2 regions of the Empedobacter stercoris genome follow, and region 2 is predicted to be linked to the other one. Evidence: riboswitches for the same ligand, from Rfam matches in the RefSeq annotation. Region 2 holds a riboswitch; the other holds the start of a gene.
What was found. Region 2 has a riboswitch for cobalamin ahead of NZD85_RS10675 (TonB-dependent receptor). Riboswitches for the same ligand answer to the same signal wherever they lie in the genome.
Positions count from the first base shown of each region.

Region 1: it holds a riboswitch for cobalamin, as region 2 does, so the genes downstream of both, cobT (nicotinate-nucleotide--dimethylbenzimidazole phosphoribosyltransferase) here and NZD85_RS10675 (TonB-dependent receptor) in region 2, are expected to answer to the same signal.

Region 1 is NZ_CP104209.1:2,667,261-2,673,327, forward strand. It holds gene NZD85_RS12650 (thioesterase domain-containing protein) at 1-692, shown strand, start outside; gene cobC (alpha-ribazole phosphatase) at 694-1,254, opposite strand; gene NZD85_RS12660 (adenosylcobinamide-GDP ribazoletransferase) at 1,239-2,015, opposite strand; gene cobT (nicotinate-nucleotide--dimethylbenzimidazole phosphoribosyltransferase) at 2,009-3,028, opposite strand; cobalamin riboswitch at 3,127-3,246, opposite strand; gene NZD85_RS12670 (response regulator) at 3,350-6,067, shown strand, end outside.
Region 2 is NZ_CP104209.1:2,253,246-2,259,312, forward strand. It holds gene NZD85_RS10665 (DUF5686 and carboxypeptidase regulatory-like domain-containing protein) at 1-1,307, opposite strand, end outside; gene NZD85_RS10670 (pyruvate dehydrogenase complex E1 component subunit beta) at 1,386-2,363, opposite strand; cobalamin riboswitch at 2,569-2,747, shown strand; gene NZD85_RS10675 (TonB-dependent receptor) at 2,783-4,591, shown strand; gene NZD85_RS10680 (DUF5074 domain-containing protein) at 4,596-5,672, shown strand; gene NZD85_RS10685 (EamA family transporter) at 5,705-6,067, opposite strand, start outside.

The DNA of each region.
Region 1 (6,067 bases), 410 kb from region 2:
TAGACCAGCAAGGAATTACGACTTTGTTATTTAATTTTAACCAAAAATTATATTTATCCGATCAGGAGAAAAAAAATATAATAACTCGACTGATTGATATATTAAATCAACATCAATTAAATAAAGTTAACCTTTATATAGGAGGATTTTCGAGTGGAGGGAATGTAGCAATGTTGATAGGAAATGAACTGATGAAAGAACAAAATAGTATCCAGCCTAAAGGTGTTTTTGTAGTCGATTCTCCAATTGATTTAGAAGAATTATATAAAAGTGCAAAAAAGGATATTGAAGAGAATGTAAGTAAAGCTGCGGTAGAAGAAGGCAAATTTTTAATCGAGCTTTTTAATAAAGAATTAGGTGCTCCAGAAGATTCGATTCAGAACTACGAGTATTATTCACCCTATTTAATGTCTAAAAATTCTAATAAGAATATTCAATTTTTAAAAAATATTAAGATAAGATTATATTGTGAGCCAGATATAGAGTGGCAAAGTTCGAATAGAAATAGAACTTATGAAGATTTGAATGCTTTTAAATTAAAAAAAATGGCTTCGCATTTGAAAGCAATTGGAGCGAAGAGTGTAGAGTTTATTGAAACGGAGAATAGAGGCTTTAGAGCAAATGGTCAGAAACATCCGCATTCTTGGAATATAGTAGAGAAGGAAAGTTTAGTTGATTGGATGTTGAATTAGTCTACATTTTTCTCATTATAAAATCTTCCTCATTTGTTTCACCTAAATTAAACTGAAAAATTTCACCGTAATTTACAGGGATTTTGAATGCATTTTTAATTGGTATTTGCAACAAATAACACCATATTAATCGAATTACTCCGCCATGAGCAACAATTAATATTTTTTGAAGTTTGGTATTTCTTAAGTCGTTCATAAAATCAGAGATGCGTAAAAACATTTCGTACATCGATTCGCCATTTGGAGTTGGTATCGTTACAAAATCATCGTACCATGGATTGATTTCTTCCGAAGGAATTTCGTTCCAAGGTTTCATTTCCCAGTCTCCAAAATTGAATTCTTTCAATCGATTATCTAAAATAATTTCTGTAGAAAAAGTGTAGGCTAATTGTTGACAACGATTCAATGGACTCGAAAAAATAGTATCAAAATCGTGATCGATTTTAGCATGTATTTCTTTTACTTCGTCTAAAAACGTGTCTGTCAAATCGACATCGGTTTGTCCGTAACAAACCGATGAAGGGATTTTGACTTTTGTATGTCGTATTACAAAAATTTGCATATAATCAGTATTCCTAAATAAAATAAAACTTCGGTAACTTGTTGTACAGTTCCCAAACAATCGCCTGTATAACCGCCTATATATTTCTTAAAATACCAACCCAAATAGACTTTACCTATATAACAAAGTGGTAAAATCAACAAGAATTTCCATTCGCCAAAAACTATAAAAGGAAGTAAACAAAATAGAAAACTTATGAGCAAGTTTTTAATCGGTAAAGCTTTACTCGCCATTGGTTTTGATTTGCTTTTGTCAATATCGGTGACATATTCGTGGGTGTAAATCATCATTCCAGAAAAAAAACGACTTACCGAATGTGCAGCAATTAAAGTGAAAATAATCAACCAAAAATTATCTTCTGCAATGTGTTTCAGAGAGGTGAATTTTAATAACAATAACAAGATTGCACCGATAACTCCATAAGCTCCAATTCGGCTATCTTTCATAATTGTCATAATTTTTTCTTTACCATAACCTCCTCCAAAACTATCGCAGACATCAGTAAAACCATCTTCGTGAAAAGCACCAGTCAACAAAATACTTGTAATCATGGTGATAATAATTGCAATATCAACAGGTAAAATAAATTGACAAACACTATAAATAATTGCATTAAAACAACCAACCAATAAGCCAACCGCAGCATAATATTTTTGCGATTGATTCATAATTTCGTTGCTGTAAGGAATCTTGAATGGAATTGGAATTCGAGTAAAAAACATCAATGCCGTTAGGAAATAAGTAATTTCTTTTTTTAGCATTCCACTTCAGTTTCTTTATTACTGACACCAGCAGATTCAAAACTTGCCATATCATTAAAGAAATTTACTGCACTTTTAATAATTGGATAAGCCAAAGCACAACCTGTTCCTTCTCCTACGCGTAAATTGATTTTCAAGATAGGTTCTTCGTTGAAATAATTTAATAGATAACGATGTCCAATTTCATCACTTTGATGACAAAAAATAGCGTTTTTCAAAATTTCAGGTTTCAATTTCGATGCGACTAAAATTGCAGCTGAAGCAATATAACCATCTATCATCAACAGCATATTATGTTCATAAGCAGCGAGCATTGCACCTGTCATTTGCGCGACTTCAAAACCTCCGAAAGTTGCTAAAATTTGTTTCGGATCATTTATTTCACCTTGATTTTCCTTTGCTTGAGTCAGAATATTAATCTTATTTTGTAATTGTTCATCATTCAAGCCTGTACCTCGGCCAACACATTGTTCAAGTGGAAGTTGAGTTAAATAGTGAATAATCATTGATGCAGATGAAGTGTTTCCAATTCCCATTTCCCCAAAACCAATAATATTCGTTCCGTTTTGAGCGATTTCATCAACAATTTTCTTCGAATGATCAAAGCATTGTTGCAATTCTTCTGCATTCATTGCAGGTTCGTACAAAAAGTTTTTGGTTGATTTTGCAATTTTGCAATTTTTCAGAACCGAATAATCTTCAAAATTATAATTGACTCCTGCATCAACAATTGTTAAATCGATTTCATTTTGATTACAAAAAACATTAATAGCAGCCCCATTATTTAGGAAATTAATAACCATTTGCGGTGTAACCTCCGCAGGATAAGCACTTACGCCAGATTGTGAAATACCATGATCGCTTGCGAAAACAATTAGATGTGGATTAACTAATTCTAAATGATTTTTTTGTTGAACTAAACCAATCTTCAAAGCGATTTTTTCTAATAAACCTAAAGCTCCAAGAGGTTTTGTTTTAAGGTCAATAAGGTGTTGAATTTCTTCTTTTAGCATGTTTTTATAAACTAAGTTTTAATAAAAATGCTTTCGAAATCAAGTGCAATCAATTCAACAAAAACCGAGATTATTGTAGTTTTGATTGAGCTTCAATCGCGAAAGCATCATCTAAAAAGTGGTCTGGCTTATAGTGTTCACTACTTACAGTTGCGCGACAGCTCGAGATTTGCACTCGATTCCCTTTTGTGCAACTAATGTAAGAAAATAATTATGATTTGAAAAAATTAAACTTTTTTAAAATTAATTGATTACAAAAATTTATAATTATGTAATATATTTAACCACCTCTACTTACCTTTTAAATAAGATCAATTTTTAATGGAAAATTTTCACATCCCAACGAACGAAAAGCAAAGATTGCAAGCCGTTTACGATTATAATTTGCAAGGACATGATAAAGACGAAGAGTTGGAGGTTTTTGCAAATGCTGCGAGTTTGATTTGTAATGCGCCAATTGCGTTAATTTCTATTTTTGATGAAAATTATCAAGTGATTAAAGCAAATTGTGGAATAGATGTAGATATTGTTCCACGTCAACAAACTATTTGTCAATTTTCTTTAATGGAAGAAGAAATTTTGGTGATTGATGATGTGACGAAATTTGAACCTGCAAAAAATATTGCTGGAGTAAAAGCTGCAAATATTAAGTTTTATGCTGGTGTTCCGTTGATTGATGACAATGGAAATGTTTTGGGGACATTATGTGTAAACGATCATTATCCAAGAACGTTAGACGAAAAACAACGCAATTTATTGATTCAATTAGGGAAAAATATTACAAAATTATTGGTCAGTAAAAAACGAAAAAAAGACGCTGCTTACTTTCAAAATATCTATAAAATTTCGAATAATTTAATTGGAGTTGCTGATATTAATGGTGTATTGAAATCAATTAACCCAGCTTTTAAAAAAGTTTTAGAAGTTAAAAATGACCAATTAATTCGTTCAAAAAATTTCTTAGACTTTGTTTCGGAAAAGGATAAGAAAAAAGTTCAAATGTTTTTGGCTGATTTGAAAACTAATTCAGGTTCTATTGACTTCAAATGTTTGATGTGTTCAATAGAAACGAAAGAAGAAAAAATGGTTGAATGGTATACTAAATTAAACACTTCGTATGATAACGAGATTTTCTTATTTGGACGAGATATTACACTTGAAAACTCTAAAAAGGAGGAACTAGAAAACAGTGAACGTAAGTTTAGAAATTTTTTCAATTCTTCGCTTGGTTTAATGACGATTCACGATTTGGATGGTAATATTTTATCCATTAACAAAAAAGGTTTAGAATCGATAGGTTATACTGAAGAAGAATCGAAAGATTTGGATCTTAAAAAATTAATCCCAAAATCTAATCAAAAAGAATATCAAATCTATATAGAGACGATTTTAAGTAAAAAGCAAGATTCTGGTTTGATGAGCTTGATTAAGAAAGATGGTTCGTTAACATATTGGTTATACAATAATATTTTGGACAAAGATAATGATGGAAATCCGATTGTGATGAGTACTGCGGTTGATATGACGCAACGAATAATCTTGGAAAGAGACTTGAATCGTGTTCGTCAGTTACTAGATCATACGTACGAAGTTGCCAATGTTGGAGGTTGGAAATACGATTTAGTTAAGCAAAAATTAATTTGGACTGATATAACGAAAAAAATCCATGAAGTTGAACTAGATTATGAACCAAATGTAGAAACTTCACTCAATTTTTATGAAGCAAAAAGTAGTTATCCAAAAATAAAGAAAGCTTTTAGAGATGCGGTAGAAAAAGGAATCGGATATGATATGGAGTTACAAATAGTTACCCAAAAAGGAAAAACAATTTGGGTAAGATGTAAAGGAATTCCAGAGTTCGTAAATGGAAAATGTGTTAGCGTTTTTGGAACTTTTCAGGATATTGATGAGAGAAAACGTTATACGTTAGAGTTGGCTCGACAAAAAGCTATTTTCGAAACATTTATTAATCATGTACCTGCATCTGTTGCAATGTTTGATAAGGATATGAATTATCTAACTTTGAGTAATCAATGGTGTGATGAATTTGTAGTAAAAAAGAAAAATGTGATCGGAAAATCTCATTATGAAATGTACAATGTTCCAGAAGAAAGAAAAGCGATTTATGACGCTTGTTTGCAAGGTGAAAGTTATTCGGATGAAGATATGATTTATCGCACACCAAAATATGATACGGATCAACACTATTTATGGGCGATTCATCCGTGGTATATCAACAAAAAACAGATTGGTGGTCTGATTATGTTTTCGCAAAATATAACAGAATCTGTCAAGAAAAATAAAGAACTTAAAAAAGCTAAAAAGAATGCTGATCTCGCTAGTAAGGCAAAGTCTGAATTTTTAGCAAATATGAGCCACGAGATTCGAACGCCGTTAAATGGTGTGATTGGTTTCTCTGATTTATTGTTGAAAACGCCACTTAATCCGACTCAAAAACAATATTTGAATTTTATTAATGATTCTGCAAATTCATTATTGTCAATAATAAATGATATTTTAGATTTCTCTAAAATTGAATCCGGTCGAATGGATGTTTTGATAGAAAAAAATAATTTGTTCGAGTTAGGAAATCAAGTAATCAATGTGATTCTTTATCAAGCCGAAAACAAAAAAATTGAATTATTGTTGAATATAGATAATAATTTACCTCAATTTATTTGGATTGATGAAGTTCGTCTAAAACAAGTTTTGATTAATCTACTTGGGAATGCCGTGAAATTCACCGAAAAAGGTGAAATAGAACTTAAAATTAGTCAAGTCGAACCAATTAAAGAAGGGAAGAAAGCGAAACTTAGATTCTCTGTTCGCGATACTGGAATTGGGATTAAACCAGAGAAACAATCCAAAATTTTTGATGCTTTTACACAAGAAGATAGTACTGTAAGTAAACGTTTTGGAGGAACAGGATTAGGGTTAACCATTTCAAATAAATTGTTAAATTACTTCGGAAGTCATTTAGAATTGGAAAGTGAAGTCGACAAAGGCTCTACATTTTACTTTGATTTGGAAGTGGATTAC
Region 2 (6,067 bases):
TGTTCTAATGTTTCGTAAATTCCTTCTTGATCTTTTGTTAAAGTCTCAGGACGACTTTCTGCCCAAAATTGATTATCTTTTTCGTTTAAAGAAGCTTTTGCAGGATCTAATCTTTCGTAATAATATGCTTCGGGATGCGTTGTATTGAAATCGTAGTTGTAATAATTAACCGTTTTATGCGCAAAAATTCCTTTTGCACTTTCCTTTTTACTCAACAAAGACATGTCTAACATCGCATATTCTTTCTTTGGATAGAAAATAGAGTCGTTTGGAATGTCGTATTGCAGATTCATGAAAATATTGCGTACAAAATTTACATTGATTTCTTTCGTCGTTTCCATCACAACTTCTTTTACTGCGTAAGCATCTTTCGAAATAAATAATTCACCTTTGAACGTTAGTTCACCTTCTCGACGTGGATAATATTTGATTCGATAAGATTCTACACCGTCAACGTCTACAGTATCTTTCAGTTCATAATCGTACACAGCAAAACCATCAGTGGCAATGGGACTCACAAATTTGATATCTAAAATATTAACTCGATTATCGTAAATATCTACATCACGGAAAAGATTTTTTACTGTTGATGCTACAATTTCATTGTTCTCGAATCCAGATGTTTTATTGGCAATTAATTCGCGACGCTCTTTTGTAGAAGGTTGATTGATACCAGCTATTTTATAAATTGATTCATTCAGAAAAGCGGGTAAATATGTTTTTCCATTAATAGAAGATGTATCAATTTTTTCAAATACAAATTCCATTCCTTTGAAAATCTTACGCTTCATAAAACTTGAGTCGATATTGCTGATATCAAATTGCAACTTCTCATATTCATCATATTGATAATGTGGCGTTAGCTTTAAACCGTTTTTCTTTTTACGTTTCCAAACCTCTCTTAAAATAGCGTAGGCAGGGTTTTCTTTCTTTTTAAGACGCTTTTTCTTTGCCGAAACAACAGCTTCTTGTAAATCAACTGATTGATTATTATCAATTTCTTGTCCTTCTTCTTCCGCTAAAAATAATTGCGCAATGAAATTATAATCGATTTTATTTTCGATGATATAATCCGAAATTTCATAACCACTTTTCGAAATGACTATTTTTTCTGCATTAGAAGTAGATTCGATATAAAATGTACCATCAGAATTTGATGTTGCACTAACCTTTAGTTCAGGTAATCGAATATCTGCATAAGGAATTGGCTTCAAGGTTTCAGCATCTATTACTTTTCCTTGAATTTTTACTTGTGCCTGTAGAGAGGCTAGAACAACTATAAAAAAAGCTGTTATATAACTTTTCATTTATGAGATTTGGTTAAAAAAAATAAAGCCTAGCAAAATGTATGCTAGACTTTACAAATATAGTTGATAATCTTAATATTATTTATACATAACTGATTTTACAGCTTCAATAACATCTTTTGCATTTGGAATCCAAGATTCGTACAAGTTAGGAGCGTAAGGTGCTGAGGTATCTTTAGTTGTAATACGTTTGATCGGCGCATCTAAATAATCGAATGCTTTTTGTTGAACCATATAGGTAATTTCTGAAGCAACTGAAGCGAAAGGCCATGCTTCTTCTAAAACAACCAAACGATTTGTTTTCTTCACCGATTTGAAAATCGTATCATAATCTAATGGACGAACTGTACGCAAGTCAATAACTTCTACACTAATTCCTTCTTTTGCTAATTCATCAGCAGCAATATAAGCTTGCTTAATAATTTTACCGAAAGAAACCAATGTTACGTCTGTTCCTTCTCGTTTGATTTCTGCTTTACCAATTTCGATTGTGTACTCTTCATCTGGCATTTCCATTTTATCTCCATACATCTGTTCAGATTCCATAAAAATAACTGGATCGTTGTCACGAATTGCAGATTTTAATAACCCTTTTGCATCATAAGGATTAGAAGGGACAACCACTTTAAGACCTGGTACATTGGCATACCAATTTTCAAAAGCTTGTGAATGCGTTGCACCTAATTGTCCTGCAGAAGCAGTAGGTCCTCTAAATACAATTGGACAGTTAAATTGCCCTCCTGACATTTGATAAATTTTAGCGGCGTTATTGATAATTTGGTCAATACATACTAATGAAAAGTTGAACGTCATGTATTCTACGATTGGACGGCATCCTGTCATTGTAGAACCAATTGCAATTCCAGAAAAACCAGCTTCTGCGATTGGTGCATCTATTACACGTTCTGGACCAAATTCGTCTAACATTCCTTTCGAAGCTTTGTAGGCGCCGTTATACTCTGCTACTTCTTCTCCAATTAAAAATACAGATTCATCGCGACGCATTTCTTCACTCATTGCCTCTGCGATTACTTCTCTAAATGTTTTTATAGCCATTTTATGCGATTTCGTTCTTTTATTATATTTTTTCCTAAAGCAAATGTAATAAAAAACTTGTGAATTATTTAAAACGAATTTATTCAATAAAAAATCCCAATAAATCGAGTGACAATTTGGGACAGAAAATAATTGAAAAAGTATTCAATTATTGATTTGATTTTAATGATTTAACAATCACGTATTCATATTTCAAGCACTTTTCTTTACATTTGCACAAAATGGTGCTCAACGAGTGAGTTAAAAGGGAATTTGGTTCAATTCCAAAACTGTCCCCGCAAATGTAAATTCTCCCTATCTTTTTACTACAAATCCACTGAGAAATCGGGAAGGATATAAAAAATGAGAACAAGTCAGGAAACCTGCCATTGATAACGAATGAATAGAAAATGTTTTCGGAGGAAAAACAGCTTTTTAATATGAAAAAATTTTTTCTTTGTTTTAATTTGATTGCAGGAATTGCTTTCGCACAGACAGATACCATTAGTTTGAAGCCTTTGATTATGAATGATGTTTTTCTCAAAAATCATTATAAATCGCAAAGTGTAATCAAACTCAATGATAGTATTTTAGAGCAAAATCCGAATCAACTTACCCAAGTTTTGCAAGCGCAAACACCGCTGTATTTTAAAGAAAATGGTAGAGGAATGGTTTCTTCTCCCTCTTTTCGTGGAACTTTGGCTTCGCACACCGCTGTTGTTTGGAATGGAATTAATGTTAATTCGCAAACAACTGGACAAACTGATTTTAATTTATTTACGAGCAATTCTTTTGACGGAATGATTGTAAAACCTGGTGGCGGAAGTATCGCATATGGAACAGGGGCAATAGGTGGAACAATTCACTTGCTGAATAAGACTGAATACAATAAAGGTCTTAATCAAAAAATAAGTTTGGGTTATGGAAGTTTTGATACATGGTCTGGAAAATATAAACTCAACTATAGTACAGAAAAATTAAGTTCTTCTTTAGCTTATGTAAGAAGTCAATCGGATAACGATTATTCGATTCCAAATTTTATGAAGAAGAACTTGAACGGAAAATATTATTTCAATACGATAAATGCCAATTTTGGGTATAAAATCGATTCGAAAAATGAATTAAAACTATATTCGATGTTTAATTTTGGTAGCCGAGAATTTCCATTGGTTGATATAGGTTCTACGCCTTCGGGTTACGACAATAACGATTATCGTGTGATGACGGAATGGAATTTTAATCCAACTGAAACGTGGCAATCGCAATTAAAGTTGGCTTATGTAAGAGAAGAAAGTAGTTTTTTCAACAACATTCACCATACATATTCTGACGATTTAGAGGTTGATAATTATGTATTGAAATATTATTTGAATCATCAATTGACATCTAATTTTGAAGTAGCGATTTCATCCGAAGCAAATTATAATCAAGGAAGTGGAAATAATTTGAGCAAAAGTGATCAAAATTCACTCAATTTTGCGTTGATTGCAAAACATAAATTATCGGATCATTTTGCGTATGAAGCGAGTGTTCGCCAAGATTTTTCTAACCAATATCAAAATCCTTTTATTTATTCTTTAGGCTTCAATTATCGTCCTATCAATTCCTATCAATTAAGAGGAAATATTTCGAAAAATTTCAGAAATCCAACCTACAATGATTTGTTTTGGAAAACGGGAGGAAATCCAGATTTGAAATCAGAATCGGCTTATCAATTCGAAATTGGGAATGATTTTATCAGTAAAAATTTAAACATTCAAACCAATATTTTTTACAATAAATTGAGTGATATGATTCAATGGATTCCGAGTCAATCGAACTCTTCGTATTGGATTCCTCGAAATGTTAACCGAGCCGAAACATATGGTTTTGAATTGATAGGAGATTACAAATGGAATGCTTTTACATTTAATACAACTTACGGATTCACAAGAACAAAAGACAAATCGAAAAACAAAGAACTAATGTATTCGCCTCGTCACAAATGGACGTCAAGTGCACAATATACGTACAAACAGTTATCTGCTTTTGTTCAAAACAGTTACACAAGTAAAGTCTTTTCTGATTCGGAAGAAGAAAAAATAATTGATAATTTTTGGGTAACTAATTTAGGGTTAAGTTATACGATTTCACCACTTTATAGCGTTTTTATTAGAGTGAATAATGTGTTTAATCAACATTACCAAACACAAGAAAACCGTTGGCAACCAGGCATAAATTATACTTTACAAATACAAATAAAATTTTAAAACTATGATAAAATTTAAATCTATTGCGTTTATCGCTTTAGCTGGAGTTTTTTTACAATCGTGTTCAAATGATGATGATGGACCAAGCAACGACCCTGAAAATGGGAACTATTCGAAGGGAGTTTTTGTTTTGAACGAAGGAAATATGAACTCGTCTAATTCGGATATTACTTATTTTGATCCAACTAAAGATGTAAGTACAACAAATCCAATTCAAGATATTTTCAAAACTGCAAATGCAGGGGCTCAATTAGGATCAGTTGGACAAAGTATTTTTTTTAAAGGAAATAAAGCATATATCGTTGTTAATGCATCGAATAAAGTAGAAATTGTTGATCATACAACGTTTAAAAAGGTAAGTACGATTCCTTCTTCTTCAACAATGAACAATCCTCGTTACGTGGTTGCTGATAATGATTTCTTGTATATTTCTAATTGGGGAGATCCAGCTGTTTCTACTGATGATTTTATTGCAAAATATAAGATGAGTGATTTATCTTTTGTTGAAAAATATTCGGTGGATGAAGGTCCAGAAAAGATGATTCTTGAAAATGGAAAATTGTACGTTGCACAAAAAGGAGGTTGGGGAATTGGTAAAACAGTTTCAATTATTGACCTTAAAACATCAGATAGAAAAACAGTTAATGTTGGAGAAGTTCCGACTGATTTAACGATTCAGAACGGAAATTTATATGTGCTTTCGCAAGGTGTTTCTTGGGGGACACCATCAAAAGGGAAATTAGTTCGATACAATCTTGCAAGTGAAGACAAATTAGAAATGAATTTCCCTGAAGGAGAACATCCAGATTTCTTGGTCGCGAAAAATAATAAATTGTATTATATTTTGAATAATTCTGTTTATTCAATGGCTTTAAATGCAACAAATTTACCAACGAAAGCAGACTATATTACAGGTGCAGATAATGTGTATGGATTTAATGTAGAAGGCGATACGTTCTATATTTTAGATGCAAAAGATTTCAAATCAAGTGGTCGTTTGTTAATTCAGAATGCGCAAGGAGGTCTTAAGCATCCAGCGATTACAACAGGTGTTGGACCAAATTCTGTTTACATCAAATAGTTACTTCTTTATAGTAATAAAAAATCCGAAAGCTAAGCTTCGGATTTTTTTATGTTTTTTAATTTAAAAATTGTTTTCGAATTGAAAACGATAATTGCTAAAAGAATTAGACTATAACCAATCATTTGCATTGGAGATACAACTTCATTATAATAAAAAATTGCCAAAGCGAAATTCATAATTGGATTCAAGTAAATTAAAATGCCGACCGTAGAGGAATCGATTCCTTTCAAAGCAAAATTATTCAAGAACATAGGAATAATTGTGAATAACACAACAATCATCAGAATGCATTGGTAAAAAATTGTTTCGGTCGGAATAGGTCCTGAAAAAATGAAAACCAACGGCAACATCAAAATTGCAACGATTAATAATTGGGTCATTAAAAGATTGAA